Spirosoma aureum: one gene and its partner. The protein of the gene in region 1 interacts with the protein of each later gene in a pairwise test. Links are inferred from orthologs where the notes say so. Each region holds a gene or a part of one and is shown on either strand. Other genes may lie near its edges. The genes, in order: G8759_RS11235 and G8759_RS06030.

The links.
Region 2: the proteins of G8759_RS11235 (region 1) and G8759_RS06030 interact in binary tests that used the Escherichia coli proteins (3 or more experiments, as listed by UniProt). The link is inferred for Spirosoma aureum from one-to-one orthologs.

What each region holds. Positions count from the first base shown.
Region 1 is NZ_CP050063.1:2,842,423-2,858,765, forward strand. Bases 4,309-7,254 are described here. They hold G8759_RS11235 (diacylglycerol/lipid kinase family protein), read left to right. Parts: upstream 4,309-5,315; coding sequence 5,316-6,194; downstream 6,195-7,254. Other genes in these bases: G8759_RS11230 (beta-ketoacyl-ACP reductase), read left to right, coding at 4,410-5,147; G8759_RS11240 (hypothetical protein), read left to right, coding at 6,204-6,785; G8759_RS11245 (argininosuccinate synthase), read left to right, coding at 6,943-7,254. Outside these bases: accC (acetyl-CoA carboxylase biotin carboxylase subunit), read right to left, coding at 1-32; G8759_RS11205 (aminotransferase class I/II-fold pyridoxal phosphate-dependent enzyme), read left to right, coding at 256-1,560; G8759_RS11210 (histone H1), read left to right, coding at 1,704-1,889; G8759_RS11215 (MaoC family dehydratase), read right to left, coding at 1,963-2,379; G8759_RS11220 (acyltransferase family protein), read left to right, coding at 2,584-3,825; G8759_RS11225 (YybH family protein), read right to left, coding at 3,843-4,286; more of G8759_RS11245, read left to right, coding at 7,255-8,157; G8759_RS11250 (glycosyltransferase family 4 protein), read left to right, coding at 8,141-9,397; argC (N-acetyl-gamma-glutamyl-phosphate reductase), read left to right, coding at 9,519-10,499; G8759_RS11260 (hypothetical protein), read left to right, coding at 10,599-11,492; G8759_RS11265 (DUF4926 domain-containing protein), read right to left, coding at 11,539-11,751; G8759_RS11270 (DUF6883 domain-containing protein), read right to left, coding at 11,763-12,098; G8759_RS11275 (replication-associated recombination protein A), read right to left, coding at 12,131-13,402; G8759_RS11280 (RNA polymerase sigma factor), read right to left, coding at 13,497-14,096; ade (adenine deaminase), read right to left, coding at 14,198-15,901; G8759_RS11290 (acyltransferase family protein), read right to left, coding at 15,905-16,343. UniProt on the Escherichia coli protein: In vitro phosphorylates phosphatidylglycerol but not diacylglycerol; the in vivo substrate is unknown.
Region 2 is NZ_CP050063.1:1,480,421-1,496,747, forward strand. The notes cover bases 5,751-8,680. They hold G8759_RS06030 (citrate synthase), read left to right. Parts: upstream 5,751-6,540; coding sequence 6,541-7,821; downstream 7,822-8,680. Other genes in these bases: G8759_RS06025 (metal-dependent hydrolase family protein), read left to right, coding at 5,751-6,362; G8759_RS06035 (DUF3667 domain-containing protein), read right to left, coding at 7,908-8,680. Outside these bases: G8759_RS06010 (S8 family peptidase), read left to right, coding at 1-1,071; excinuclease ABC subunit UvrA, read left to right, coding at 1,673-4,558; G8759_RS06020 (hypothetical protein), read left to right, coding at 4,616-5,020; more of G8759_RS06025, read left to right, coding at 5,106-5,750; more of G8759_RS06035, read right to left, coding at 8,681-9,161; recombinase RecA, read right to left, coding at 9,341-10,435; G8759_RS06045 (hypothetical protein), read right to left, coding at 10,581-13,667; G8759_RS06050 (hypothetical protein), read right to left, coding at 13,845-14,324; G8759_RS06055 (ABC transporter permease), read right to left, coding at 14,471-15,712; ggt (gamma-glutamyltransferase), read left to right, coding at 16,007-16,327.

The DNA of each region.
Region 1 (16,343 bases):
TTGGCCACTAGAATTTTCTGGATGGTAGGCATAAAGGATGTAGGGTAATGGAGTCTGGACGATGGATTTTTGGCTGTAATTGATTGGCTACAATACAGCGTCTATTGTCCAGGATCTTCCCAAATTAAAGCAATTGTAACAAAACGATTATAAAACTGAATTTTCGGGGATGAATTTGTACTCCCAAAAGTTAAGCGTATTTTTGCACTTACCGCGTAAAAAAGAAGGGATTAGCCCATTAAACAATAAAAAAAAGTGGATTTATTTGAGAAACTGCGCACCAATCTAGGCCCAATCGGCTCGCCATCCCGCGAGTTCAATGGCCACCATTATTTCGCGTTCCCCAAACTTGAAGGCGAACTTGGTCCCCATATGCGCTTCCAGGGCAAGGATATGCTCAACTGGAGCCTGAACAACTACCTGGGGCTGGCTAACCACCCCGAGGTTCGTAAGGCCGATGCGGAAGCTGCTGAAAAATGGGGGTTGGCTTACCCGATGGGTGCCCGGATGATGTCGGGTAACAGCGATCTCCACGAACAGTTCGAAAAAGAACTGGCCCAGTTTGTTGGAAAAGAAGATTCGTTCCTGCTTAACTACGGTTATCAGGGAGTTATGTCGGCTATTGAAGCTGTTGTTGATCACCGCGACGTGATCGTTTACGACGCCGAGTGCCATGCTTGCCTCATTGATGGTATCCGGCTTCACAAAGCCAAGATGGGCGAGTATTACAAGTTTAACCATAATGACATGGCCAGCCTGGAGAAAAACCTCCAGCGGGCTACCAAAAAAGCGGCTGAGAAAGGCGGCAGTATTCTGGTCATCACGGAAGGCGTGTTCGGTATGTCGGGTAAAGTGGGTAGCCTTGACAAGATTGTAGCACTCAAAAAATCGTATAATTTCCGTTTGCTGGTCGACGATGCGCACGGCTTCGGTACGATGGGTGCAACCGGCGCGGGCGTTGGCGAAATGCTCGACTGCCAGGATGGTATCGATCTGTACTTTTCGACGTTCGCGAAATCGATGGCGGCTATTGGCGCGTTCATCGCGGGCGATCACGACATCATCATGTACCTCAAGTACAACATGCGGTCGCAGACGTACGCCAAAGCCTTACCGATGCCTTATGTGGTGGGTGGTCTGAAACGACTCGAAATGATCCGGAACTCGTCGGAGTTCCGCGAAAAGCTCTGGACAAATGTGCGGGCGTTACAAAACGGTCTGCGCGAACGTGGGTTCGACATTGGCGATACGCAATCGCCGGTAACCCCCGTGTTGTTACAGAATGTGAAGGGAGGGATTCCTGAAATTACCGCTCTGATCCGTGACTTGCGGGAGAATCATGGGATCTTCTGCTCAATTGTTGTTTATCCGGTAGTGCCGAAAGAGATCGTTATGCTACGCATCATTCCGACGGCTGCCCATACGCTCGACGATGTACAGTATACGCTCGAAGCCTTCTCGGCAGTAGCTGAAAAGCTGGCTAAAGGCGAATACCAGCAAAAAACGACCCAAATTGCTCCAGAAACCCTGGAAGTATCGGCTGAAGCAGCCACTGAGTAGGGTTTTCGTCAAAAAGTTGCATTTTTTTGTTATTTTTTTGGCTAAGCTATTGCGCTGTATGGGAGAATGACTAAATTTCAGCCGAAAACCGCGTTTTTAGCGGAATTTGGGCATTTTTCACACTTAAACCCATACATATCGATATGGCTCGCTTCGATGAAGTAAAAAATCTGGTTATGTCGCTGGAAGGCGATTTTGAAAAGTTCTACGAGAAGAATAACCAGGCTGCCGGTACTCGTGTTCGGAAAGGGATGCAGGATTTGAAGACGCTGGCGCAAGCCATTCGTTCGGAAGTTCAGGACACCAAGAACAATGCTGAAAAAGCATAGTCGGGTCTCTTTGCGAACATAAAACTCCCTCGTCAGGCATGGATCTGGCGAGGGAGTTTTGTTTGATCGATCACTACAAGATTTTTTCGCGGTGCATCAGGGTCGCGATTCCGCGGATCGTCACTTTTTTGGTCTGAACATCGCGAATCTCACCTAAAATCTGGGCTGTATGTTTGGCTGCATCAATCGCCTGTACCGTAAATGTGGCTTCGTAGTCGGTATCAACGAACATAGGACGCAGAAACTCCAGGGTCTGGCTCAGATAGACCGATCCATAGCCCGGAAATTCGGTGCCGAGTACTTTGGTGAATACACTTGCTCCGAGCATACCATGAATAATGGGCCGTTTGAAAGGCGTTGTCGCGGCAAAGTCAGCGTCGAGGTGAAGCGGATTATTATCGCCCGTAACTCGGGCAAAATCAACTACCTCGGCTTGCGAAAACCGGAAAGCATACTGATGAACGGCGTTTAGTGCGAATTCTGGAATCATAATGAGTAATGAATATGAGACTTTGGCTAGTAGCCGTGCCACGGTTGCAAGTGATGCGCAAACAAACCACCGTCCGCGGTTGCGGTGGCACGGCTACTAGCCAAAGTCCTGGAATAATGAACAAAAGTCGGTAAAATTCGGGATGTACCTCTAAATCATTCACCATTTATCATTCATTATTCTCCCGTACCTTCGCGGATAATTATGCTTAAAAATCTGTTTTCCCTCGATACATCCCAGACGAAGCGTGTATTTGGGTTAGATGTCATGCGGGCCATTGCGATCCTGGTTGTAGTCGACGCCCATGCGCGGGTGGCTCTGGGTGACTACTATAGTGGCGCATTCTGGCACCAACTTATCCCCGATGGCGTTGAGCTTTTCTTTGTATTAAGCGGCTTTTTAATCGGCGGTATTCTGATTCGATCCTACGAAAAAAAAGGCCGTTTCGATGGTGATCTGCTCCTTAATTTTTGGACGCGCCGGTGGTTTCGTACCTTACCCAATTACTACCTGGTTCTGGGTGGGTTAATTGCTATTACGCTGCTGCGCGCGTGGCGCAGTGGCCTACACCATACATTGCCCGCCAAAGGGATACTGATCAAGTATTTCTTCTTCCTTCAAAATTTTGCCAGTTTCGTTCCTGATTTTTTCCCTGAAACATGGAGTCTGGCCATTGAAGAGTGGTCCTATATCACTTTGCCGCTGGTATTGTGGATCATGCACCTGGTGTTGCCTGCCCGTTGGCCACGTCAGCGCATTGTGCTGGCAACGATCCTGTTTGTGATAGTCGGAACAAATCTGTATCGCTTCATTACGGCATTGCAGGTGCCTATTTCGGCAGGTGAACTGGGCTATCGGGGCATCGTTCTGGCCCGGCTGGATGCGATCTCATACGGTGTACTGGCCGCTTATGCCAAGCAGTATTTTCCAACTCAGTGGACTAGTCAGCAAGTCCGGCAACGACTGCTTATCGTCGGCATTATTTTGACGGTGCTGGCCGCTTTTTCAGCGTCTATCTATATTCTGCGGTTCTATGTTGTATCGGGCATTTACCCTGCCTACGTTTTCTACAAGCGAACATTTTATTTCCCATTCATTGGGCTGAGTATGGCTCTGGTAATGCCGTATATGGATGGATGGCGGATGGCTGGTGGTGGCTGGGCGCGTTTCGGCATTGCTCGTGCCATTACGCACATTAGCCTGATTTCGTATTCCATGTATCTGCTGAATCTGACGCCCATTATGATGACGGTAATTGAGCATTTCCCAACTACGTCACTTACTGTCGGCTGGTTGAAAGTGGCAATTTTCTGGGTACTGGTCGTGGGATTATCGACGCTGTTGTTCAAGTATTTTGAAAAACCCGTCACCGAGCTACGCGATCGGATATCGAAGAAAGAACCTACTTTGTTGACTGAGCGAAAAGGAGAACGGGTAAATGAGTGAGTTACCTCCTGCCATTTTTAGCTCGTATGATCGCTGACTATAATCCAGCGTTTTTTGATTTTACGCCATAGTAATGTAAAATGACCGCCCTTGTCGCCGATCTTAGGCCGGTTTAGGTGCCAGCGGCCAATGACGTAAGCAACGTTGGGGGCCGGAAAATCCATTTGCAGGATGTCGAACTTAAGTGTTCCCATTGAGTCCCGGTCAGGATAACGTTTTTTATAATTGGCCAGCGTAGCCGTATAGCCATAAGTGATGCCTGTTTGGCTGACAAAAGTAAGCGAGTCAGAAGGCCAGTAGGCGCTCATAAACCGATCAATGCGTCCGGCATTCCAGTCATTGGTCTGTTGCTTAAGCGCCAGTAGAATCGCTCTCCGGTCGGTAGCCTGTTGACTGAAAGCGGGTAACGTGACTAAACTGAGTAAGGTAAGAATGAAGAATTGCTTTATCGTTGACTGCATTTTTCGCAAGACCTGAGCAGGAGAGTAGTAAATAGAAAGACTACGATTTATCATAATTGATCGTTGAGTAGAATTTATTCAATCATAATACCTTACACTTTGTTTATTGTTTATTTCTAGGTCATGCGATTACAGGACAAAGTTGCTATTATCACGGGCGGGGCTCGGGGTATTGGCCAGGGAGCTGTTGACTTATTCTGCCGTGAAGGAGCCACCGTCATTATCTGGGACTTGCTCGACGAAGGCGAGGTAACAGCCCAATCGATGCAAAATCAGGGTTTTCGTGCTGATTTTATGAAAGTCAGCACGACCGATGTACCCGGTATTGAAGCGGCTGCCCGTGAGGTATTTGACCGATATGGCCGCATCGACATTCTAATCAATAATGCCGGTATTACGCGCGACAAAACCCTGCTCAAAATGTCATTTGCTGAATGGCAACAGGTTATTGATGTGAATCTGACGGGTGTATTCAATTGTACGAAAGTCATTGCGCCCTATATGGTCGAGCAGCAATATGGTCGGATCATCTGCACATCGTCTATAAACGGCGTTCACGGAGCTTTTGGCCAGACGAACTATGCGGCTGCCAAAGCCGGAATTATTGGTATGGTTCGGTCGTGGGCGAAAGAACTCGGCCCGAAAGGCATCACGGCCAATGCCGTTGCGCCGGGCTACATCCGAACACCGATGACAGAGGCCATGCCAGAAGAGGTTAAAAAACAGGCTGTGTCCACAATTCCTGTTCGGCGTATCGGTGAACCACAGGATATTGCCTATGCTTATTTGTATCTGGCATCAGACGAAGCTTCATTTGTGAATGGGCATGTTCTGGCCGTTAATGGTGGGCAAGCTCTGTAAGACCGAATCCTACAAACTGATTACCTTTACGGAAGGATTCAGCATGACGCACCTATGAACCGAATCAGAAAATTCTACAGGGAGTATAAGCCATATATTTTTTCGGATGGCTGGTACTATGTGTTTATTATCGTTTTTATTCTCATACTTTTTATTTTCTTTTCCTGAGTGGCCACTTTATCGTCCGTTCTGGCCATCATAAACCCGCTGTCGGGCACAACGACTGCCGAGCAGAAAGCCTTATTGCGTGATGCCTTTCTGCGTAAGGCCAAGGCACTCGGTTATGCTCCCGAAGTTGCCATGACCGCCCATGCTGGTCATGCAACGGAATTGGCAGCCGACGCCGTTCTGCGGGGTTTTAGCCGGGTATTAGCCATTGGCGGAGATGGTACAATTAATGAAACGGCGCAGGCATTACGTCGATCAGCCACCGCGCTTGGTATTGTGCCGATCGGGTCGGGAAATGGACTGGCTCGACATCTGGGCGTTCCACTCAATCCGATGAAAGCCGTTGAGCGAGCCTTGCACGGCAGACCCGTAGTGATTGATAGTGCCGAAATCAACGAGCATCCATTTTTCTGTACCGCCGGATTGGGCTTCGAGGCTCATGTTGCCCATGCGTTTGCACAGCAGGCCGTTCGTGGTCTGCCTACCTATATGCGAACCGCATTTCGGGCATTCTGGGCTTATAAACCGACACGATTTTTACTCGATGGTCAGGAAAAAGAACTGTTTTCGCTTACGTTTGCCAATGCCGGTCAGTTTGGTAACAATGCCTGGATGGCACCCAAAGCCAATATTGCCGATGGGCGGCTGGAACAATGTGAAATACGGCCTTTCCCGGCACAGGCTACCGGTATTTTAACCTGGCGACTTTTTAATAAAACAATCGATCAATCAGCCTATTGGCGCGGCCGATCCATTACGAAAGCTATTGTTCAGGCCGAAGGGCCGTTGCTTATTCATGCCGATGGCGAACCGTTGACATTGCCCGACGGGAAGGCCGAGGTTCGAATAGTACCCGGGAGTTTATTGGTGCTGTTATGATTATATTCTATGGCCAGATCAACCCGTAAACTAGTCGTTACGCTCGATACATATCTGAGTATTCTGGCGGTTATTTCCAGCTTTTGTGCCATCGGTATCACCTTCTATCAGGCTTACCTGCAACGGACTGAACACTATGCATCGGTGATGCCGATTATGGATAGCTATCTCAACAACGGCGGTGATGATAAATCCTGGCATCTGGCTTTTGTATTTGTCAACAATGGTGTCGGACCTGCTATTATCGAGAAAACTGAGCTTACCTATAAAGGTAAACCGTTTCATGACATGCGGGAGATAACCAATGCCATTGTCGAGGAAAAGTTAAAGAGGGGCCAGGCCAAAGCATCGGATTTTACCGGTTTTGTGATGACAAAGAGCGATTTTTGGCCGACACGAGTCATTACAGCGGGGCAGGTTGTGGAGCTTTGTTCTATTGATCATAAATACGCAGCCCGTTGGGTTGATGAAGCGATTGGAAGAGGAGAAATTCGCATAAAAATCGGGTATAAATCGATCTATGGCGAACAGTGGCGTTTCGATTCAACTCCCCGGCGAATCGAACTTCGAAACGTTAAAGTTGATGAGTAGACGATTAAAAACAGCTAATCTGACTGCCAATTAAAAACGATAACAAATTCATTGGCGCAACATAACGCTGAAAGCCCGATATTTGCCCCTCCAAAACTATCCTGATGGCGGACAGGCAGACCTAATAGCGGTTCAGTGTCCGGTGTCCAATGTCTAAATGTCTCAGAAAAAAGTAGTTCTTGCCTTCAGCGGAGGCCTCGATACCTCCTTTTGCGTTAAATATTTGTCCGAAGACCGGGACATGGAAGTTCATTCCGTACTGGTCGATACGGGCGGCTTTTCGGATGCCGAAATCAAGGCTATCGAAGAGCGTGCCTACTCATTAGGTGTAAAATCTCACGCGACTATATCAAAAACAGATGACTACTATCAGCAATGTCTGAAGTTTCTGGTATTTGGTAACGTGCTGAAAAACAATACCTACCCGCTAAGCGTAAGTGCCGAACGGATTTTCCAGGCTATAGCAGCAGCTGAGTACGCTCGGGAAATTAGTGCAACCGCCATTGCTCATGGTTCGACCGGAGCAGGTAATGATCAGGTGCGCTTCGATATGGCATTCCGGATCATAATTCCCGATGCCGAAATCATCACGCCCATCCGCGACCTGCGCTTATCACGCGAAGCCGAAATTGAGTACCTGAAAGCAAAAGGTGTTGTTCAGGAATGGCATAAAGCAGCTTATTCGATCAACAAAGGATTGTGGGGTACATCGGTTGGCGGCAAAGAAACGCTTACATCGGATCAATTCCTGCCCGAATCAGCCTGGCCTACACAGGTTTCAAAAACGGAGCCCGAAACCATTACGCTGACCTTTCAGCATGGTGAAATCAAGGCAATCGCCGGGTCGACGATCGGCGACGAAACGTTTGCCAATCCCGTCGATGCGATCCGTAAACTGACGGAGCTGGCAGGGCCTTTTGGCATTGGCCGCGATATTCACGTTGGCGACACCATCATTGGTATCAAAGGTCGTGTTGGTTTCGAAGCACCGGCTCCATTGATTTTAATCAAAGCGCACCACACGCTCGAAAAACACGTACTGGGTAAATGGCAGATGTACTGGAAAGAGCAACTGGCCAACTGGTATGGCACGATGCTTCATGAGGGGCAGTTTATGGACCCCGTTATGCGGAACATTGAAACCTTCCTGAGCGATACTCAGGGCCACGTATCAGGTAAAGTCCATGTGCAGCTGGCACCTTACCGTTTCCAGGTACTGGGTATCGAATCAGATTATGACCTCATGTCGTCGGTTTTCGGTAGTTACGGTGAAATGAATAACGCCTGGACGGGCGACGACGTGCGGGGCTTCTCGAAAGTAGCTTCGAATCAGGTCATGATTTACGAGAAAATCCGTGAACATAATTCTTGACGCCAGCCCGCTGGGTATTGGGTTTTATCACCGGCAGGCTCGAACCGGCATCAGCCGCGTTGTTGAACAGTTAGTCGCTGGGCTGCAACAGGCTGATGGCGTTAACCTGCTGTTGGCTGCACCGACACATCTGGCCGAAACGATGCGCTATGCGCAAACGGCGTTTGGAAACCGGGTTCCGTCGTTTGCAAATGCCTCTGGCGAGCAGTCGCTGGCACGGTTTGAAAACAGCCTGCTGGAACCTTTCTCTCCCGATAGTAAACCGTCTAAAGCCATTCGGGAAATTGCTTATCGGACACGTCGCACCTTTGGGCGGGACGTGTCGCGTTTTTCCGTTGATAAGTTGCCCGCTCAATCCGTATACCACGCTACTTTTTTCCCGGTTCCCGAAGTTCTGCGCAAAAATCAGCGTATACCAGTCGTACAGAGCGTCTATGACATGATTCCGATTTTGCACCCGGAGTGGTTTACTTCCGGCGAACAAACCGTGAAGCAGGTGCTGGCGACGCTTCCGGCCGATGCCTGGGTAACGACCATTTCGCAGGCAACAAAAGACGACTTCTGCGAGCATACGGGTTTCGATTCTAAGCGAGTCGTTCCGATTTTGCTGGCGGCTTCACCAGCGCTGTTTTATCCCGCTGTTGACGAAGATCGCAAACGGGCTGTGCGGCAAAAGTTAGGCATTGGCGATGAACCCTATTTGCTGAGCCTGGCAACGCTGGAGCCGCGCAAGAATATTGCCCATCTCATTCGATGTTTTGGTCAACTGGTCGATGGAGGAGAGCTGCCCGCTGATGTACGACTGGTATTGGTCGGTACCAAAGGCTGGAAGTTTGATGAGATTATGGCAGAAGCCAGTAAAAACCCAGCGTTAGCATCCCGGCTGATCTTTACGGGTTTTGTACAGGACGAAGAGCTGGCCCCCCTCTATGGAGGAGCAACGGCATTCGTTTATCCTTCTTTATACGAAGGCTTTGGCCTGCCACCGTTAGAAGCTATGCAATGCGGCTTGCCGGTCATTACGTCCGATATACCGGCCATTACGGAAGTTGTCGGCGATGCCGCTATTCGCGTTTCGCCAACCGATACCGATGCGCTTTGCCAGGCTATAACTTCAGTGGTAAAGTCGCCGTCGATCCAGGCAGAGTTGAGGGCAAAAGGGTTAAAACAGGCAACCTTGTTTTCATGGGACAAATTCACCGCAGAACACGTTGTCTTATACAAACGTATTCTTGGCTAATGGATTAGTCGGGAAAACGATTCTTCTTTTGAGTGGTGTATGACTCGACGCTAAAGACAAGAGTCAGGAAAACAATTGAACTACGGGTTGGAAGACGCATTGACCGACCCCTCAAGATAGTATGGAACTGAATGTTGGTATCATTGGTGGAGCTGGCTACACGGGTGGCGAATTGCTTCGAATTCTAATTAATCACCCATTTGTTAACGTAGCTTTTGTGCATAGCAAAAGCCAGGCGGGAAAACCCGTTTGGGTAACGCACACCGATCTGCTGGGTGATACAGACCTGACGTTTTCGGGAGAAGAACCTGCGGTTCTGTTGGCTCAGGACGGGCTGGACGCTGTTTTTCTATGCTCAGGGCATGGCGCATCCGCTACGTTCATGGCCGAAAATGAAATTTCAGACGACATTACCGTAATCGATCTTAGCACCGATTTTCGCGATGAGCACGATGATTTCGTTTATGGCTTGCCCGAACTTCAGCGCGAACGGATTCAGGAAGCTACACGTGTTGCTAATCCAGGTTGTTTCGCAACCAGTATACAACTGGCCCTGCTGCCATTGGCCAAAGCGAATCTTTTGCTGAATGATATTCAGGTTAGTGCCATTACGGGCAGCACCGGTGCAGGGCAGGCTCTCGTACCTACCACGGGCTTTACGTGGCGCAATAATAACATCTCGATTTATAAGGCATTTACGCATCAGCACCTGACCGAAATCCGTCAGAGTTTAACAACACTCGACCCGGCTTTTAACCACGCGATCAATTTCATACCCTACCGGGGCGACTTTACACGCGGAATCATGGCCAATGTCTATACACCGTTTGCGGGTACGATGGATGAAGCTAAAGCGTTGTATAAGACTTACTATGCCAATCACCCATTCACACACGTAAGCGATTCGCCGGTCGATGTAAAGCAGGTGGTGAATACGAATAAATGCTTTCTGCATCTCGAACTCCACGACGGGCAATTATTGATCACAAGTGTCATTGATAACCTGACCAAAGGGGCGGCTGGTCAGGCTGTTCAGAATCTGAACCTGGTTTTTGGCTTACCCGAAGACACGGGGCTACGATTGAAATCCGTAGCGTTTTAGGACGCGAATCGTATCAGGTTACCCGGTCATATTGGCTGAACTTATATGCAATTCTTGCTGGTAAGAGCTTTATTGATAGCTACTTTGGTTAGTTTGCTAGTGGCTTGTCGTTCAACTAAAGAACTTTATCCGCAAACAAAATCCGGGAGCGATTACTGCGCTCCCGCTTTGCAGTATACCTACAACCCGGCCGACTTTCCCCGGCCCGACATTGATTCTATTCTGCGGATCGATACCAGCCTAACCAACCGGTATACGCGACATGATTTGCTCATGGCTAATGCCACAGGCGTTTTGCCTTTATTGCGGGAACTGAATCAGTTAGATAAACGGGTGCTTACAACGGATGTACGCTTAGAGCAGGTTATAAAACGACAGCAAATTCAGCAGCGCTTATCGCTGGCATCGACGGAACTGTCGAGCGTTGCAGCCGAACTGGATTGTGAAGGCGAACGCGCCGATCAATTGGCTACTTACCTGGACCAGAAAGATACCCAGCGCATTCGCCGTTTGACAATTTTTTCGGTTGTTGTTGGTGCAATCACAACGGTAGCTACTGCACTCATTGAGGCCGATAACGCAACCAAAATTGTAGGCATATCGGGTGGCCTGGTCAGTGCTACAGCCGGTGGACTTGCTGCGTTTTCGTCTAACAAGACCGTTTACTTTGCGCATAAACGGAATCTGCTGGCTGACCTCTGGTACCAGCCTAAACAGTCGTCGGTTTATCCACCGCTCGTCTGGTATGTACTCAACGAAAAATCATTCAGCAATAGCGGTCAGACATCTATCAGTGACAATATACGCCAACGCTGGAAGGGTTATGTACTGACTGGGATAGCCAGCAGTCAACAGGAGTTATATTTTGGATCGGGCGGAAACTATCAGGCCGACGACCTGCATACACGGGCTAATATGCTTAATCAGCTCCAATCGTCAGTTCGGTCAATAAACCAGGATTTGCAGGGCTTAATGCTGAGTTTGGCGAATTGATCTCGCTGTAAACTCCGGCGGATTTGAGCCTCGCGGGCATTTCAATTTATGCAGCAATAGGCTCCTGGTATACTTTCATTAGCTGAGTGGCTGACAAAACAGGCATAGCGTAGGTAACACCGTTTAGGTTAGCAAATTCAACAAGAAAATTGCCATTGTCAAACGTCTCAACGATCGTTCCCAAACTGCCTTTTCGCAGTTTTTCGGCCGGAATATCAATGAGCAATACAACGACATCTAATAAAGCGGGCGAATCCATAATTTATTGCGCTAATCGTTTATATAACAACTGACTAATCGGGGAAACGATTCATTAAATATAATAATCCATGCTGTTCTAATTGTTGCTGTTCGCCCCTGGTGAGTCATTGTAAAGTCTACCGTATATAAATCACCTTGTTGATTTGGGCCAGCCGCTTGCACCTCGTTCAACAGTATTTCCGTTAAAATCGTCTCCTTAAGTAAGAAGTAATCGGTTGCAGTAAGTCCTAGAACTGATTTAAAAACGCGGGCCTTATGTTTTCCAGTATTATGGGTCTCAGATAAGCAGTAATCAACTAATTTCTGATTGTCAATATAGGCCTTTTCGGCAAAAGGTAGGAGCATGGGACAAATGTAATAAAACAACTATTGGTCACTCAATAGCCATACCACTCCCCCCACCACTTCTGTAAACTCCGGCGGATTTCGGCCTCGCGGGCATTCTGGCCGGGTTCGTAGAGTTTATGACCTTTCAAATCATCAGGCAAAAAGTTCTGCTGGGCAAAATTGCCTTCATGATTGTGTGAATACTGATAATCTTTGCCATAACCGATTTGCTTCATCAGTTTTGTGGGTGCATTGCGCAGGTGTAGAGGCACGGGCAGATGGGCGGTCTGTTCGGCCAGGGCAATGGCGTCGTCAATCGCTACATAGCTAGCATTGCTTTTGGGCGAGGTCGCCAGATACACGGCTACCTGCGACAGAATAATCCGGCCTTCGGGCATTCCTATCGCCCGAATCGCCTGTACGGCTTCCGAGGCCATTATCATGGCCGTAGGGTTCGCGTTTCCAATATCTTCCGATGCCAGAATCAGCATGCGCCGGGCAATGAAAATCGGATCTTCTCCGGCTATAATCATCCGGGCCATCCAGTAAAGAGCCGCATTGGGATCTGAACCACGCAACGACTTGATAAAAGCTGAAATGATGTCGTAATGCTGCTCGCCTGATTTATCATACCGGGCAATGTTCTGCTGGGCAACAGTTGTTACGCCTTCGTCAGTAATAACCAGCGGATCGGCTGAAATGTGGGCTGAAGCAACCAATTCCAGAAGGTTCAGCAGTTTACGCCCATCGCCACCCGACAGACGGAGTAAAGCGTCGTAGGATTCGACCGTAATCTGTTTCGATTTCAAGAATGCATCCTGCTCAATAGCCCGATCCACGACCTGAATCAATTCGTCGCGGCTAAGGGCTTCCAGAATGTAAACCTGGCAGCGCGACAATAAAGCACTGTTAACTTCAAATGAAGGGTTTTCGGTAGTTGCTCCAATGAGTGTAATCTGGCCTTTCTCAACGGCTCCCAGCAAAGCGTCCTGCTGACTTTTGTTGAACCGGTGAATCTCGTCGATAAAGACTACTGGTGGAAACATCCCCGACGGGCGGCTCAGCACATCCCGGATTTCCTTAACGCCCGAATTGATGGCGCTCAGGGCGATAAATGGTCGTTTAACGGCTTCGGCCAGTAATAGGGCCAGGGTCGTTTTCCCGACGCCAGGCGGGCCCCATAAGATCATGGATGGCAACCGTCCGGCATCGACCGCCCGACGCAGGGCGCCTGATGGGCCTATGAGCTTACGTTGACCAATAACTTCGTCGATGGTGCGGGGGCGAACCCGCTCGGGCAGTGGCGTTGAGTCCATATTCATCTGGCGAAGTTACATACAAAAAACGGTAGCCACTTGCGTAGCTACCGGGTTCAGAAAAGGTTTAGGAATAATCAGGGGTTAAGAATAGTCAGGGTTATAGGGATACGTTTTCGGGTGTGATATAACGCTTTAGATTGCTCATGGCGCCAAAAATCAGATTGTAAACAGACTGGATATTGATTTGCATCAGGCTTGAAATTTCTTCGTTACTCATGTTCTGAAAATAGCGAAGATGAACGGCTTCACGCTGACGGCGGGGGAGTTTTTCAAGCGCCTGATGCAGGCAGTCATTCATGTAAGAGTCTTCTTCAAAGGCAATTAGCAGGTTTTCGTGAGAAGGGTCTGCGCCGGGAAGGGTATCACCCACTCGCCGACCGTTACTTATTTCATCCTGGCTTACTAGTTTCTGTTCTGCGGTTAAGTGACGAACTAATTTACGTTTAATGGAGGCCATCAGATAAAACCTCACTGATGTTGTTGGACCGATGGTTGTTCGGTGTTTCCAGAGTTCAACAAACAGATCATGGATGCAATCTTTGATCAACGCTCGGTCAGTTGCAAAATGGGCGCAATAATGGTAGAGCGTTTGAACATAGTTTTGATACAGGCGGGCGAATGCAGTTTCATCGCCACTGCGAAACTGGTTCCAAAGAGTTTCGTCGTCAGGTCCGGTTTGCGTACGGGAACGAGGCATGAGCAGGTAGGTATAGGTTGAGGAACGCGAAAGAAGTCTGTAAACATATTGATAATAAATTGAATTTAAAATGGTATGGCAAATAAAATTTTTTTGTGGCCTTATTTAACAATTTGAAGAGGGGTGAAAGAGAACGTTTTACCATCGAACAACCCCTTGTCACTTAACTTCAGCGATGGAATCACCAATAAGGCCATGAACGACAATGTCATAAATGGAGCTTTTAATGTACTGCCTAATGTTTGTTTGGCGAACTGATCCAGAGCGGCATATTGTGTGGCTACGTTATAACCATCTACGTCGGTCATGAGTCCGGCAACGGGCAATGGAAGCAGCTGTGTTTCGGGTGTTGTTGTGATATGCAAAAATTCACGTCGGCTCATTATTTCTGCATCGTGCTCGTGCAGATGTGATCCTGATACGGCTGATAGGCCGCCTTTGGCGTCGATAACCAGGTTAATGGCCCGGCAGATAGACTCGTCATCGCAGCCTACGGCTGTGATGTTATGCGAATCATGCCCCACCGACGATGCAATGGCTCCATGTTTTAGCCCAACGTTTTTAATGAAGGCAATGGCTGGCGGAACATTCGTGTACCGATTGACAACAACCAGTTTGAGTATATCGCGCTCCCGATCGGCTACGATCTTCGTATGCTCTATTCTGGGTTCAAGATGGAGTTCATTGGTGATGAGCTGGCCATCAAGAGCTTCGATAACGCGAATCAGGGCTGATTCCGAATCGGCGTGAACAGTAAACTCATCTACCGTTTTGTGCTCGCAGTTGAATTGATTGACGTGTTCGCTCCGTAAATCAGGAAGCATAGACGTACCATTCTGGGCAACAACCTCGCCATTGATGACGGTTTGCTTTATCTGGAAGTTTTGCAGATTATCAACAATAAGATAATCGGCGGGGTCGCCTTCGCGCAGGAGGCCAACGGGTAAGCGGTAATGCAGAACCGGATTCAGACAGGCGGCCCGAAGGACATTCCAGAGCGAGTGTCCTTTGGCTAACGCCCGCAAAACCAGCTGATTAATGTGCCCTTCCGCGAGGGTGTCCGGGTGTTTATCGTCGGAACAGAACATAATCTGCTCCGGGAATTCAGCCAGTAGTGGAATGAGTGCCTCGAAGTTTCGGGCCGCACTTCCTTCACGAATCAGGATACACATACCACGCTGAGCTTTGTCGAGCCCTTCTTCGTAGGTAAAACATTCGTGATCGGTACTGATACCCGCGTTGATGTAGCGTTGCGCTTCATCGCCCATCAGACCGGGGGCGTGGCCGTCGATGGGTTTGTTAAAGGCATTGGCGAGTGCAATCTTGCTCATAACATCCGGATCTTCGTGCAGAACACCCGGAAAATTCATCATCTCGGCCAGATAACCAATCTCTTTAAGACCAAGCAGGTATCGAACATCGCGAACGCTGATGGTTGCCCCGGCCGTTTCGAAAGTAGTAGCCGGAACGCAGGACGGAGCACCGAACATAAACTTAAAGGGTACTCTCATGGCTTCGCGAAGCATGTATTCGACACCAGCAACGCCTAATACGTTTCCGATCTCGTGCGGGTCTGATACGGTTGCGACTGTCCCATGAACCACGGCCAGCCGCGCAAACTGGGGAGGGGTGAGCAGTGAGCTTTCGACGTGAACATGGGCATCGACGAAACCCGGTAATATATATGGTTCGCCAGTCTGCTCGGGGCCGAGTCGTTCGATACGGGCAATACGACCATTGTCGACGGTGAGAGCGCCGTAAAAGATCGTTTGATCGAAGAGATTCAGAATGTTGGCCGTGGGCATAAGTTAAATTCGGATAAAGAGTTTTCGGCGGTACATCCACCAGAGGATAAGGTAAAAGATGCCTAACGTGGCAGCCCCGACCAGCAATTGTTCATAAGCAGGGCCAAAGATCTGAAATGGACTATGGCCAAAATGCGTGTAAAAAGAAGTAATAATAAATCGGTCGATCAGATGAACCAGACAATAAATAGCAATCGAATTCATACCGACTACAACCAATGGAAACGCCCAACTACGCCGTTCCGATACATCGATAACGTAATAGAAGAAGGCAAGCAGCCAAAAACACCAGCCGCCACTGAACAATACCCAGGCGGGTGTCCAGATTCGCTTGACAATTGGGCAGATACCGGCAACATGGAGTAGAACTCCTCCTGCCAGGCCAACAGCTCCGGCAATAAGAAATCGTTTCAGCAGATCAGAAGGCGATAAGCCAGACCGA
Region 2 (16,327 bases), 1.4 Mb from region 1 along the record:
GCCGTCACTGCCTTGAAAAAAGCGTTGAACGTAACAAAGCTGGATACGATCACACTACGAAAAGCTGCCGATACGATTACGAATGCGGCCCTGAAACGCCCTTTGATGGGTGTGTTGCGTCTATTGAACCAACAGGGGGCTGCCGACGCCGACGTGGTGACGAATGAACTTGAAAAGGCAAATGAGCAACTGAAGTCCCGCGCCGAATACAACTATAATCCTGACTTCGACAGCCGGGCCATTGTGGGTGACAATCCAAACGATCTGACACAGCGCGATTATGGCAATTCGGACATCGCTGGTCCTCGGGCCGATCATGGCACCCACGTTGCCGGTATCATTGGGGCCGATCGCACCAACAAATTAGGGGTGATGGGTATCGCTGATGCCGTTCAGATTATGGGTGTTCGGGCCGTTCCCGATGGCGATGAGCGCGATAAAGACATTGCCAATGCCATTCGCTATGCTGTGGATAACGGCGCGCAGATTATCAATATGAGTTTTGGTAAGGATTATTCGCCCCAGCGAAAAGTTGTTGAAGATGCTGAACGCTATGCGCTTTCGAAGGGCGTGCTCATGATTCATGCGGCTGGCAATGACGGTAAGGATATCGATACGGCCGCCAATTATCCGGCTCCCCGGTTTATCGATGGGTCGTCTATTCCGAATGTTATTACGGTAGGAGCGAGTGCCGAACCGAACAATGCCGATCTGGTTGCCAGCTTCTCCAACTACGGCAAACAGACTGTAGACGTTTTTGCGCCGGGTAAAGACATTTATTCGACGGTGCCGGGCAGTAAATACGAAAACAACAGCGGTACGAGCATGGCTTCGCCAGTGGTAGCGGGTGTGGCTGCGGTATTGAAATCGTATTTCCCGAAACTGACCTATGCCGATATCAAGCGAATTATCGTACAGTCGGCAACGCCTTACAAAACGAAAGTCCACAAGCCTGAATCGACCGACACGGTTGATTTTGCCAGTTTATCGAAAACAGGCGGGATCGTGAATCTCTACGATGCGGTCAAATTGGCATTGTCGCAAGAAGGCGGTTCGAGCAAAGGAAATTAAGTCGCGCAATTTTATAAAAGACGGCCAGCTATCGCTCTGTCGCGATAGCTGGCCGTTTGTTTTCGAATTTAATAGTAGTAATCTAAACAACAAGCTAGTTTCTAATAGCTTGTTGTTTATGATTTTTGTGCCTTATCAAAATTTCTTTAGCTGTATCGAGTAGTAATCGCATCACATATAAAATTACTCAGATCGTCAATTGGCTCATTGAAGTTGGCAGGAATTGACCCATGCCCAGCTAAAGAACCAGCTTTATGTGTTTTTTTAAAGAAAATACCTCCTGTTCCAAAAAAGTCACGATCACCTTTGTTCGTTTCTGAACCGGGGGCGTTTCATCCCAAATTATCTGCCCGTTTTCGTAAGTTCCCTGAATTGCAGTTAACATGGCTAAGCCGTTTTATATCAAGACAACAAAGTCTCCAGGATTGCAGTTTGTCTAACTTAAAAACTACCATATAGTGTTTGTGTCACCAATACTACAATTGTACTGAATTTATAGAGTCGACCTAAATATAGAGCCGTTTACTGTCTAAAACCTGTTGACTTTCGGGAAACTACCCCTGCCTGTTTTACGTTGTTCTTTAGAATAAGCCAATCCAACGTGACAGAAGAAAAAGCAACCGAGCTTCGGCCCGGACTTACCGATATTGACCTGACGGGTTACGACCAGATAGAAGTCCTCGGAGCCCGCGAACACAACCTGAAAAATATTGATGTCACGATTCCCCGCAACAAGCTGGTGGTCGTGACGGGTATCAGCGGCAGCGGCAAATCGTCGCTGGCTTTTGATACGATCTATGCCGAAGGCCAAAGGCGTTACATGGAAAGTTTTTCGGCTTATGCCCGTTCGTTTATTGGCGATATGGAGCGGCCTGATGTAGACAAAATCAACGGGCTGAGTCCGGTGATTTCCATCGAACAGAAAACTACCTCCAAAAACCCCCGTTCAACGGTTGGGACCACGACCGAAATTTATGACTTTCTGCGTCTGTTCTACGCCCGCGCTGGTGAAGCATTTTCTTATGTGACGGGCCGGAAAATGGAACGGCAGTCGCAGGACCAGATTATTGATACCATTCTGGAACAATATGCTGGCCAAAAACTGACCTTGCTGGCCCCAATCATTAAAGGTCGGAAAGGGCACTATCGCGAACTTTTTGTCCAGATTGCCAAGACGGGCTATACCAAAGTTCGTGTTGATGGCGTCGTGCAGGATATTGCGCCGAAGATGCAGTTGGATCGCTACAAAATCCACGACATCGAAATCGTGATTGATCGACTGGTGCCGAAAACCGAAGATCGGTACCGGTTGAGCCAGTCGATTCAAACGGCACTAAAACAGGGAAAAGGGGCCATGCAGATGCTGGATGGTGCGGGGCAACTGGTCTATTTCTCGCAGAATCTGATGGACCCGGAATCGGGTATCAGTTATGATGAGCCTTCACCGAACTCGTTTTCGTTCAACTCACCCTACGGAGCCTGTCCGGTTTGCAATGGTCTTGGGGTGGTTGAAGAAATTACAGAAGAGTCAGTTATTCCAGATAAATCATTGAGTATTAGTCGGGGAGCTATTGCGCCTTTGGGTGAGTACCGTGAGTTGTGGATTTTCAAGGAAATCGAAGCCATTCTGAAAAAGTACAAACTCAACCTCACGACGCCCGTTATTAAGTTTCCTGAAGACCTGCTCCATGCACTGATGTATGGCACGGAAGACGAAGCTGCTATACCTTCGAAAAAGGATACCGGCCGGGCCGACACTCGTGAAGACTATTACAGCTTTAAGTTTGAGGGAATTGTTAATTTTCTGAAACGCCAGCAGGAGAACAGTACAGATAAAATTCAGGAGTGGCTTAAAGATTTTATGGTCGTAAAGAGCTGTCCTGAGTGCGACGGTGCACGATTGAAAAAAGAGTCACTGTATTTCAGGATCGACCAGAAAAATATATCCGAACTGGCCCGTATGGACATTTCGGAACTGACCGCCTGGTTCGATGGACTGGAAAGTCGCCTTAGCGATCGTCAGAATACAATCGCTAAGGAAATATTGAAAGAGATTCGGAAGCGAATCGGTTTCCTGCTCGATATTGGTCTTGATTATCTTACGCTCGACCGGCCGCTACGTACGCTTTCGGGGGGCGAAGCGCAGCGTATTCGTCTGGCAACGCAGATTGGAACACAACTGGTGGGCGTGCTCTACATTATGGACGAGCCAAGTATCGGGCTGCACCAGCGCGATAACGTTAAACTGATCGATTCGCTGAAGAATCTGCGCGATCTGGGCAATACAGTGCTGGTTGTTGAGCACGATAAAGACATGATGCTCGAGTCTGACTTTATACTCGATATTGGCCCCGGCGCTGGCCGTCATGGCGGTCAGGTGGTTGGTATCGGTACGCCCGCTGAATTCATTCGAAACGGTGGCACAACCGCCGATTATTTAAGCGGCCGCCGGAACATCGAAGTGCCGTCCGAACGCCGTAAGGGGAACGGTAAGTTTCTGATAATCAAGAACGCAACAGGAAATAATCTCAAAAACGTAACGCTCAAACTGCCACTTGGCCGGATGGTTACCATCACGGGTGTGTCGGGTAGTGGTAAATCGTCGCTGATTCACGAAACACTGTTTCCGGTTTTGAATCGCCATTTCTATAAATCGAAGCGCGAACCACTGCCGTTCAAATCGGTAGAGGGCCTGGAATATCTTGACAAGGTTATCGAAGTAGATCAATCGCCAATCGGTCGGACACCTCGCTCGAATCCAGCGACTTATACCGGGATGTTCTCTGAAATCCGGACGTTATTTGCCGAACTCCCTGAAGCGAAAATCAGAGGTTATAAACCCGGTCGGTTCTCGTTCAACGTGAAAGGCGGTCGTTGTGAAGATTGCGAGGGAGCGGGTATGAAGAAAATAGAAATGGAATTTCTGCCCGATGTGCATGTCATGTGCGAAACCTGCAAAGGCAAACGATTCAATCGTGAAACGCTTGAAGTGCGGTTTAAGGGTAAATCCATTGCCGATGTGCTCGATATGACGGTTGAGCAGGCACTTGATTTCTTCGCCAGTCAGCCGAAAATTCTGCGTAAAGTAACGACACTGAACGATGTAGGGCTGGGTTACATCACGCTTGGTCAACATGCTACTACCTTATCGGGCGGTGAAGCGCAGCGTGTAAAGCTCGCCGAAGAGTTGTCCAAAAAAGATACGGGCAAAACGCTATACATTCTGGACGAACCGACCACCGGGCTGCACTTTCAGGATATTGCGCACCTGCTCGATGTGTTGAATAAACTCGCCGACAAAGGCAATACAGTACTGATCATCGAACATAATCTGGACGTGATCAAAGTTTCCGATCACCTCATTGATCTTGGTCCCGAAGGCGGAAATAAAGGGGGCAACATCATTGCCGAAGGAACGCCCGAAAAGGTAGCCGAAGTGAAAGGAAGCTATACCGGGAAGTTTTTGAAAATGGAGTTGGCGGGATAGGAAGACAGAAAAGCTGTTATCTTCGTTGCACTTAATACAGCCTGAGAAAACAGTTTTATGCGTAACCCACTCTTTTACATTTTACTCCTCGTGTTGGTCTTGCTTGACGGCTGGCTCCTGGCGCACCCCAATCTGATTGGTCAGGCTGGGGTGTTCTTTTTTGATTATACAGCGATCGAAACCTTTCCGAAAGCGATCGGCTCGGTTGCTCTGGTTGTTGGAGCATCACTTCTGATAACCTGGATTGCCGGACGGCTTAGCCAGCCACTGGCTATTGGTATAACCGTTGCACTATTGGCTGCATCTGTCTACTATCTGTTTCAGAGCTTTACACAATACAATACAGGCGTTTACAAGCTTACAGGAGCGGGTTTTCGAGCCGGAGCTATTTTGCTGCCGGGATTAGTCGTTCTCGTATTTGGGAAAGGTGTTTGGGATGCAATTAATACAAAGCGTAGTTAATCGATCAATACCAGATAGGTAGTGGTGAAGAGGAGTCAAATGGCTCCTTTTTGCGTATTTTTGGTTTTACAATGAACCTTACTTCATGAACAGACTCTATCTTCTGGTTGTATTCTGCTTACCTAGTACTCTTTTTGCTCAAACTGCTTATTTATTACGCCCCGACCGTGTTTTCGATGGTGAAACCATGCATGAAGGCTGGGTCGTACGGGTAAAAGGCGATAAGATCGAAGCGGCTGGACCTCCTTCTTCGGTTTCTGCAAGCGGGGCCGACGTTTCGATTGTCGACTTAAAAGGTGCAACCTTGTTGCCCGGCCTGATTGAAGGCCACTCCCACCTCTTGTTGCATCCCTATAATGAAACACCCTGGGACGATCAGGTCCTGAAAGAGGCCCGGTCGCTGCGGGTAGCGCGGGCAACCGTTCATGCGCAGAAAACGCTCTTGGCGGGTTTTACGACCGTGCGTGATCTGGGTACTGAAGGTGCCGATTATGACGACGTAGGACTCAAACAAGCCATTAATCAGGGCATTATTCCCGGCCCACGTATGATCGTGGTCACGCGTGCGCTGATTGCAACGGGCAGCTATGCCCCCAAAGGTTTCAGTGCCGATATCGATATACCCCAGGGAGCCGAAGAAGCCGATGGACATGATGTGTTGATTCAGGCTGTTCGGCGGCAGATCGGTAAAGGAGCGGATGCCATAAAAATATATGCCGATTACCGCTGGGGACTCATGGCCGAAGCTCGACCGACCTATACTGTTGATGAAATTAAGCTTATTGTCGAGGTGGCTAAAAGCAGTGGGCGCGCGGTAGTAGCGCATGCCAGTACCGCCGAAGGTATGCGCCGGGCTATTCTGGGTGGTTGCGAAACTGTAGAACACGGAGACGCTGGCACCCCCGATATTTTTGCGCTTATGAAACAACATGGAACCGCGCTTTGCCCAACGCTGGCCGCCGGTGATGCCGTTAGCCAGTATCGTGGCTGGAAAAAAGGCCAGGACCCTGAGCCTGTGCGTATCCGTGAGAAGCGTGTAACGTTTAAACAGGCACTCGATGCGGGCGTAACGATCTGTGCCGGGGGCGATGTGGGTGTGTTCAGCCATGGCGACAATGCCCGTGAATTGAGCATGATGGTCGATTATGGAATGAAACCACTCGATGTATTGCGATCGGCTACGTCGGTCAATGCTGATGTATTTCACCTGGCCGACCGTGGGCGGGTTAAGGCGGGGTTACTGGCTGATCTGGTCGTTGTAGAAGGCGATCCAACAAAAACAATTGCCGATTTACGTCGCGTTCAGGCAGTTATGAAAGGCGGTATTTTCTATAAACAATAGAGAAAAACTTATTGTGCTTTCTACCTGTTACATTTTAATACAAAGGTAATGCGGCTTTTTTCACATAATTTCATCCGCCGTTTGGGTTTTTGGCTTAATTTCGCCCGGCATGGACGTGCTCCGGTGCTCGACAGGCTCCTAATTCGTTATTTCTGAATACTCTACCCTGATTTTTTGTATGGCCAACACTGCTGAACTTACTGTCGATGGTAAATCGTACCAATTCCCGACATTTGAAGGAACGGAACACGAAAAAGCCTTCGACATCTCCAACCTCCGTGACCAAACCGGCTACGTTACCTTAGACCGGGGCTATAAAAACACCGGTGCCACAAAGAGCGCTATTACGTTTCTGGATGGTGAGCAGGGTATCCTGCAATATCGGGGCTACTCGATTGAAGACTTAGCTGCCAAAGCGTCGTTTCTGGAGGTTGCTTATCTGCTTATCTACGGTGAGTTGCCGACTAAAGAGCAATATGCTCAATTTGAAAACGGTATCCGCCGTCATACCCTCGTTAATGAGGATATGCGGAAAATTTTTGATGGATTTCCGGTAAATGCCCACCCAATGGGTGTTTTATCGTCACTGGTGAGTGCCATGAGCGCTTTCTATCCTGATTCGCAGGACGAAAAGAATGATCCGGCTCTGCATATTGTGCGGTTGTTAGCCAAACTGCCAACAATTGCTACCTGGTCGTATAAGCGTTCGTTAGGGCATCCGACCAATTATCCCAAAAATAACCTCGACTACATTCCGAACTTCCTGAATATGATGTTCGCTCTGCCAGTAGAGGATTATAAAGTCGATCCCGTTGTTGCTGAAGCGTTAAACGTTCTGCTTATTCTGCACGCCGATCACGAACAAAACTGTTCGACCTCAACCGTGCGGCTTGTTGGTTCGTCGCAGGCAAATATCTATTCGTCTATTTCGGCAGGTATTAGTGCATTATGGGGCCCATTGCACGGTGGTGCCAATCAGGAAGTCATTGAAATGCTTGAAGCCATCAAAGCCGATGGTGGCGATGTCAGCAAGTACGTTGATATGGCGAAAAATGCCAAAACAACGGGCTTTCGTCTCTTTGGCTTTGGTCACCGCGTTTATAAAAACTTCGATCCTCGTGCCCGAATCATCAAGAAAGCGGCCGATGATGTGTTGAACAAACTCGGTGTCAATGATCCGGTTCTGGAAATTGCCAAAGGACTGGAAGAAGCTGCTTTGCACGACGAATATTTCATCCAGCGTAAATTGTATCCGAACGTTGATTTCTATTCCGGAATCATCTATCGGGCGCTGGGCATTCCAACGAATATGTTTACGGTGATGTTTGCTATTGGTCGTCTGCCGGGCTGGATTGCGCAATGGAAAGAAATGCGTGAACAGAAAGAGCCAATCGGACGCCCTCGCCAGATTTATACCGGGGCTACACTTCGGGAATTCAAGGCGATTGACCAACGCTAACAAAAAGGGAGTCAGTACTTGACTCCATCTTTTTACAGGAAAGCCCAGCTATGCAGTTGGGCTTTCCTGTTTTATGACCTTTACGTTTAAAAGGTAAGCAGTCCAACACCGAAGGAGCCGATCAGAAAAATCGTTGCGACAAACCAATACATCACACTGAGCAGGAGAAACTTCAAAACTGTTTTACCCCATGATTGCTGGTAAACCCGTTTTAGCGACAGTAAAAAATACAGCCAGCATATCCACAACGTCCAACCCAGAATGGAAGTGGTTACTTTGGGATTTGCGAAATAAGTAGAGAGTAAGACTAATGAAAAAATCAGGAAGAGTACGGTATGAATATGGACAGAAAAGATCAGGTGTTCGTAATAATACCGCCCACGTCGAAAATAGATTAAAAGTAAAAAAACAGCCACAAATGGCATGAGGATGAACATGACGATCGAAAGGTTCTTCGTGCTGGCGTGTAGAAACTTCTCTGTATTTTCGCCTTTACCTAAATGTGCAAGTTTACCCTGTCGCCGATAGAGCTTTCTCATGAACCAGTTTGGCGTGTCGCCTTCGGCCCGAATGAGCGAGTCTATCTCAACATCGGGCATGTGGCTTAGCTTCTCTTCATATTCATCCCGTTCGGCATCTGTTTTAAATTCTTTGCTACTAAGGGTAGGCCCAAAACTAAACGACACTTTGGGGTTAGCCGGAACAAGCTCAATTAACTCCCGAAGCTTTGCTCGGTTCGAGTCTGCCAGGGTTAGTTTAGCTTTGGTCAACAATGAGTCCAGTTGGTAGGGTTGAAGTCGTTTAATGCGACGGGATGTTCGGGCCAGACCCACCGAATCCACCAATGTGTTAAAGTCGATCCTGGTCGCTATTTTGTGCAGACCACGACTATCCAATAGGCTATCGTTGTTAATCAGACCCTCCAGATCAACCTTTATTCCTGTGTCACGATCGGTCGTATCAGCATCTGTTTGATTGGTAGAATTCCCATTCATCCGCCTGAGGCTTTCCTCTAACTGATGATCAGCAAATTTGCCGATCAGGAAAAAAAAGATAACGCTCACAAAAACATACAACCTGGCTGGTGGTACATACCGTGCCCGCTTCCCTTCCAGAAATTCGGCGGTCATTTTGCCCGGCCGCGTGAAAATTGCTTTTAATGAGTTCCATAATTTATTGTCGAAGTGGGTGATACTTTCAACAAACTCATAGAAAATATGGCCAAGTGGCAGTTTGACTTCGTGGTTTTCCTGACCACAGTTCGGGCAGAAATTGTCTTCCGGACCTAAGTCTGTGCCACAGTTCGGGCAGACGGTGAGTTTGTTGTGATGATTCGACATTGCCTGGTTGCTTGGTTGAGGCTGGTGTATCAGCAGCCACATCCGGGTGGGTGTGTAGGCGAACTAAAGCGTAAACCGGGCAGCCGTAATGCCTTCCGATCTGGATACTCACTTGCAAAAATAAAAAAAGAGGTGGCCGAGAAAACCCAACCACCTCATTCTAGAAAGAATAATAAAACTTAATCGTCGATTTCGCCTTCGTCGTCGGCTTCAGTGGCTGCCAGAACCGGATCGAGCAGGGCCTCCTGATCATCAGCGATTTTTGCCCGAATTTTTGCTTCCAGTTCAGCCATCAGTTCGGGGTTATCGAGCAGTAACTCTTTAACGGCATCGCGTCCCTGCGCAAGACGGCTGGTGCCATACGAGAACCATGAACCCGACTTTTTAACGATCTCCATTTCAACAGCGAGGTCAAGGATTTCGCCAACTTTTGAGATACCCTGACCATACATAATGTCGAATTCAACAACTTTAAATGGAGCCGCCAGTTTGTTTTTAACGACTTTCACTTTGGTCCGGTTACCCACAACGTTGTCGGCGCCTTCTTTGATTTGGCCAATGCGACGAATATCGATACGGACCGAAGCGTAGAATTTCAGAGCGTTACCACCGGTTGTTGTTTCAGGGTTACCGAACATCACACCAATCTTTTCGCGAAGCTGGTTAATGAAAATGCAGCAGCAGCCTGTTTTATTGATGGTACCAGTCAGTTTGCGCAACGCCTGCGACATCAGTCGTGCTTGCAGCCCCATTTTGCTTTCGCCCATTTCGCCTTCGATTTCGGCTTTTGGTACAAGTGCAGCTACTGAGTCAATAACGATAATGTCGATAGCACCCGAACTGATCAGGTGTTCCGCAATTTCGAGGGCTTGTTCGCCATTATCAGGTTGCGAGATAAGCAGGTTTTTCGTGTCGATGCCAAGCTTTTCAGCGTAGACCCGATCAAAAGCGTGCTCAGCGTCGATAAATGCAGCCAGACCACCAGCTTTCTGTGCTTCGGCGATGCAGTGCATCGTCAGCGTGGTTTTACCTGATGATTCAGGACCATAAATTTCAACAACTCGACCACGCGGCATTCCACCAATACCCAATGCCAAATCAAGCCCTAGTGAGCCCGTCGAAATGACAGGAACATCTACGACTTTGCTTTCGCTCAGGCGCATTACAGTGCCTTTCCCAAAAGCCTTATCTAACTTTTCAATAGTGGTTTGCAGGGCCTTTAACTTGTTGTCATTAGCAGATGCTGTGGCTTGCGCCGTATCTGATTTTGCCATGTTAGGATGGTTGTTTTAAACAGATAAAATTAACCAAAATTGGCCGGATTACCAAACGGTTTTTTGAAATAGTTGATGATTGGGAATGGCCGGTATGGTAAGCTGAAAGTAAGCCCCATCAGCCTTGATGCACAGCCCTATAGCTTCATTTATGTTGCGCTGATATAGCGTCTTTGATGGGCTTTAATTCCTTGTCAATCAGTTTTTTGATGGATTTTTGTGCTGTTGTGCTCATCTCTTTGGCTGCAGTAGGAGATAAGTACCAGCCAAGCGGATACTGATGACCTGTAGAACGGTCAAGCGCAATATTTACATACGAAAAATGAAGTTCGTTTTCCGAATCATTTATGCCTTTTTTTAGCGTGTAGGCAACCAGCTGATCGAGCGTAAGGCCCTGTCGTCCAGTGGCGTTTAGAAAGCCTGTCAATGGCTCACTTAAAAAGCGAAAAGTAGTCGTTGAACTGGCATTATCACTGGCTTGTCCATTGCGTAGAAAAAGGAGGTAGTACTGAACATTATAGTGACTATTCGGCGGGCTATTTAATCGCTGTAAACTTCGAATAAGTTGTACACTGGTCATGATACCCGTATTTTCCACATAGCCCCCGTCAATCAGGTGAAATGCGGGTTGGCAGCTTGGTTTCATGTTGGGTAACTGACCTTCAACGCGCCCTCCGCTGGTTACGAAAGGGAAGCGTGCACAAAGGAAAGTGGCCGTTTTGAAAGGTAAGTCGGACTGGATAGTCGAGAATAAATCGACTACATCATAAAACGGATGAACTGGATTTTGAGCATTCTGTGGTAGCGACGGCTCATTGCCCAGATTTATGGGGGACAATATCGCTTTCTGACCCGTTTCGGCTACGGACGAGTTCAGAAAAACCAACGGAAAATGGGTTTGGGGACGCCCTGACGAATCACGCCAGATTTTCAGGAAGGATTGGCTAAGCAGGTTCCTTACAGAATCGCTATGACTGGATATTGTTGAAAAGGCTGCGTTTTCCCAGGCGTCTTCCAGCCATCGGTTACGGTCTAATGATGGTATAGGGCCTGGCGAAAAGTTGTGAATGCCTCCGCGAAAGAGCATAGAGGCTGTTGTGGGCGAAATGAGGTCCTGCGAAATAACATCCTGGGCTTCATTACCAACAAAAGGTAATGTATCGCTGAAGGATACTGCCTTTGCTCGCTGCAAGGCCACATACGTTGCGGCACCTACTCCCCCACCAGATACGCCACTAATGCCAAACACATAATGACTAAAACCAGGGATAAGCACGTCGAGCTGATGTAAACAGGCCGTTGTCCAGGAAGCTGCCCGAATGCCCCCTCCCTCACTGGCTACAATAATGACAGGAAGTGGGATTGAATCCGTTGGATTTTTTCGGTCTTTGTACCATTGACTGAAATACTGAGGAATTGTAGGACGACTGCTAACGATTGAAGCACTGTCGGGTGTTTGTCGAATCGTACTGTTGTCGTTAAACATAGAAACGATAAAAGTATATACGGCTAGGCCAAGAATTAATGGGTAGAGCGGGAGTTTATTAAACTGAATGAGTAATGTTCCCAGGTAGGCAATAACACATAGCCATAATAATAAAACAGCGTGTAGCCCGAAGAATTGCGCGACGGCGAGCCCTGTTGGCGGAATGAAAATGAGCAGCAGTATATTTAATAGCCCCTGACCATACAGCATACTCCCTGGAATCAGGCGTACCAGCAAAGCATAGTCCTGTGTAGGTGTGGTAGACGTGAACAACAACATGTCGGTTTCTTCACTGGGCCGGTGGTATTTGCTAAAGATGTAGACCGTGATAATACCCGATAGTACTAGCACGGTGATGAGTAAAAAAAACTGGTAAACGTGTGAGATTGCGCCTTGCTCGTTGAGTGGCAAGTCACCATAGCTTTTCATAAAGGCCAAAAACGTAATTACAAACGGGAGGGCCACAAAAACCAGTGGTAAGGCCTGGACAAACCGAAAGTCACCCGAATGGGCCATTAACGTTCTCGTTGTTTGTGTTGTGGTGGCATCGGTCGCCAGAATATTGGCTAGTTCAAGCCCTTTTATCGGTTTGAGATAGAGTAAAATTTTACTGGTAACATAAAACATAGCACTTAAGCCTACTAACGTCAGCAAAAAACAGAATATGGTACCGGCAATCTTAAGGCTATTGGTAGAAGATAGCCAGAGAAAGAAGATTTCATCAAATTGATCCAGATTGATGATAATGCTCATGAACAAAAGCAGATAAAGCAGGAATTGAACGCCAAGGACGCTACTCCAGAAGGTTAGAAGCCATCGGAAAGGCCCACCGTTTGAAGGTGGCGGTTCGTCGGGATTAGTTGACCCACCTGACTTTTGCGATCCATCTGGTTTACTGGGATCTTCTGGCTTACCCGGCCTGTCAGAGCTTATCGAATCAGATGATTTACCACGATTCCTTTGGTTCACGCCTTTTGAATGACTGATATTTTCCTTCTCAACGGCTTCTTTATATTGCTGTTGAACGGTAATCATATAGTCTTGCTGACTTTTGGCATGATTTTGTAGATTATCCCGTTTGGCGCTGAATGCGTTTTTTTTAGTTGGCCACAGTTCAATAAATGAATAAAGAATGCCTAGTGGATGTAATAGAATGTACCAGATAGCAGTAATAACCGGAAGAAACTTCAGACTTACGATTATTGTCCATATCCAGCGAAGCCACTCCGGAATGGAATTTATTCCTATATAAAGCCAGGTGCTTAGAACAGTATTTTCGATTAAATCGGCAGTCATTCCAACCAGCACAAAAAGAGCCAGCTTTAGACCTAACTGACGCATCAAACGGGCTGTCGGCGTATCGAGTTTAGCGCCATCATTACCAATCACGAAAAGGGACGTATGGGCGAAAAGTGAGCACCATGTGATCAATGTAAAGCCATAGATGAAAATAAAGAATGTATCGACTATGAGCTCTAGCTGAGCTAATTGTCGTTTGTCGGGCCCCCATTTCTGAATCGTTAGAAAAGGAGATTGGCCACCGAACGCTAATTTTTGGCTTAAAGTCTGAATGGGATATTCACCAAAAGGAGCTTCCAGAAAAAGCAGGACCGATGAGATGACTAACGACAGTACTAAAAGCAGAACGCGATACCGATAACCTAATTTGAGAATAGTGTCGATATGAAACCAGGAGTCAGAATCATCGTCCGATTTTGGTGAATTTTGGGGGAGGGAGGCAACCATGTGAAAGGGAGGGAAAGGTGTATATAAATATTGATAATCAGTATTTTAAAATCAAGAGTTGTTCCCCCGGCCGCCAACTTTATGCGTTCGTTTTTAGGGAACGGTTGGTTTGGAAATAAAAACGGGCGTACCCTAATAGTGGGTACGCCCGATAGTAACAATAGCAAACTAAGGAAATTAAATAACAGAATCAGCCGTGGCCGATTGTGACTGCGGTTGAGTTGGTTGAGGTTTTTGCGGAGCGGTTTGCTGTCCACCCGGATAGGCTGGATTCGTACCGTAAGGCGAAGGGGGAGGGCCCACCACTTCTAAACCAGTGATGTAGTATTTCGTCTCGCCATTCCACGGAAATTTTAGGATCTTTTCTTCATAGTGGAGCGTAACGCGCTGCCCGGTTTTCACCGCATTGGTAATCTGTTTCGCTACTGCTTCATCTTTAACAGAAAAATCGAAATACTGCGGAGTGAGCGAGCCTGTTTCGCCGGAGAATCCACCAACATTGAGAACACCTTCGTAGGTTTTAAAAAGATAACCCCGACGGCTAAATTTAGAGATCGTACCGGCTCGTTCTCCATCGCTGAAACTCCAGCCGGTAAGTGCATACAGAACACCAAAAACAACTAATAAAAATAACAGGAAGTACAGTAACCCTCGCATGGACTTGGTTGGTTAAGTTGCGGTTTTATACCGTGCAAATAGACGAAATTTTTGTATATGTTCAGTAAACAGAACGGAGTCTGGCAGGAATTGTTCGTAAAAAGGCTGCTGCCTGACGGTGGGAAGCGCCAGAAGTCTCCTTAAATTTACTTAGCCCGGATTGCAATAACAGGATCGAGCCGGGCCGCCGAAAAGGCAGGAATGATGCCTGACAGAATACCGATCACGCTCGATACGCCTAAACCCAGTATAATGTTGCCCGCTGTCAGGTGGAGTTCCAGACTGCCTAGCTGCATAAAGGAAAGCAGGTAAACCAGCGCTATACCCGCTAAACCACCGACTAAACTTAGCAGAACAGCTTCAAACAAAAACTGGAACAGAATAAAGTAATTCTTTGCGCCCAGCGATTTCTGAATACCAATAATGTTGGTTCGTTCTTTTACACTGACGAACATGATATTGGCAATGCCAAAGCCACCAATCAGAATTGAAAAGCCGCCAATAACCCAACCCGCTACAGTTAATACCGCAAAAATGCCGCTAATGGCCTGTGCAGCCGCTTCAGGTCGATTAATGGCAAAGTTATCGTCCTGGGTTGGGCGAACTCCCCGTCGGGTACGTAACAAGCCCTTGATTTCGCTTTCCAGTTCGAGCAACCCTTCGTCGTCATCGTATCCTTTAATCGCAATATCAATACTGGGGTTGATGGAATGGAACATTTTTGAAAACGCGCCGTAGGGAATGAGGCATTTAATGTCGGGGTTGCCGCCAAAGTTGACAAGGCTTTCGCCTTTCTTCTCCTGAACGCCAATAATGGTAAAGTTCATGCCATTTATCTTAAACGATTTACCGACAGGTTCTTCAGCAGGAAACAGATTCTCCGCGACATCAGCGCCAATAATGGCTACGTTGCGGGCCACATCAATTTCCTGTTGGGTGAAGTAGCGCCCACTGGCGACGGCAACCTCAGAAATTTTATTGTACTCGAATGTCGTTCCCTGAATCAGCGACATCATGCTGTTATTGTTGTGCTTGACCGTAATTCGGCCTTTAAAATCCATCGCTACTATAGCCTGTGCATTTTCGAGCTTGTCGGCCAGAAATTTATACTCTTTAAAGGATGGTTCAGGGCGCTGAAAATACTTCCACCACTGATATTCACCCTCAAATGACCAAGGCCATTTCTGTACGTAAACGACCTTATCGCCGATAAATGAGAGGCTATCCTTGATATTGCGTTCCAGTGAATCGACCAGCGTAAAAACGGCAATAATCGCAAAGATCCCGACGGTTACGCCCAGCAGTGAGAGGGTTGTACGAAGGAGGTTGGAGCGCAGAGCCTGCCACGCAAACCGAAAACTTTCTAATACCTGACGAAGAAACCGCATGGTGTTTTATGGTTCTGGCAGACTTTAATCTGGCGAGAGTAACAAAGAAATAAATAAAATGCTTCCCTGCCCAATCATTTCGGACAAGTACAAGATTCTGACGGATAAATGGTTGTCACTAATCGTAAATCGTGCTTTCAAATGCATGTAGCGTTAACAAGTTTGTCTGAAACGGTAGCGTCGGCTGATTCGTAAAAGGGGCCTTAAGCAAGCAGCTTGTTTGCCGATATAACGCGCTCAGGTAAAGCAATTTTTGTAGTTTAGGGGTTTACAACCGCCTAACCGGACCCCCGTATGAAAAAAAATAGTATTTATTATCCTTCCCTAATACTGTTTGCCCTTACTGTTGCTTCCTGCAAAACCCAGGCTCCGTCTACTACTTCCAGTTCAAAAGTAGAGCAGAGCCAGGGAGTTTATCAATATCGCGACGAAGATCCAACCGTAAAGCCATTTTTCTCCAACCGGCAAGGTGTTATTGGGCGGAATGGTATGGTTGCCTCCGCGCATCCCGAAGCCTCTCAGGTCGGTCTGGCTATTCTGCAGGCGGGCGGTAATGCTGTCGATGCTGCCGTGGCGATTCAGTTTGCGCTGGCTGTCGTGTATCCTGGAGCGGGC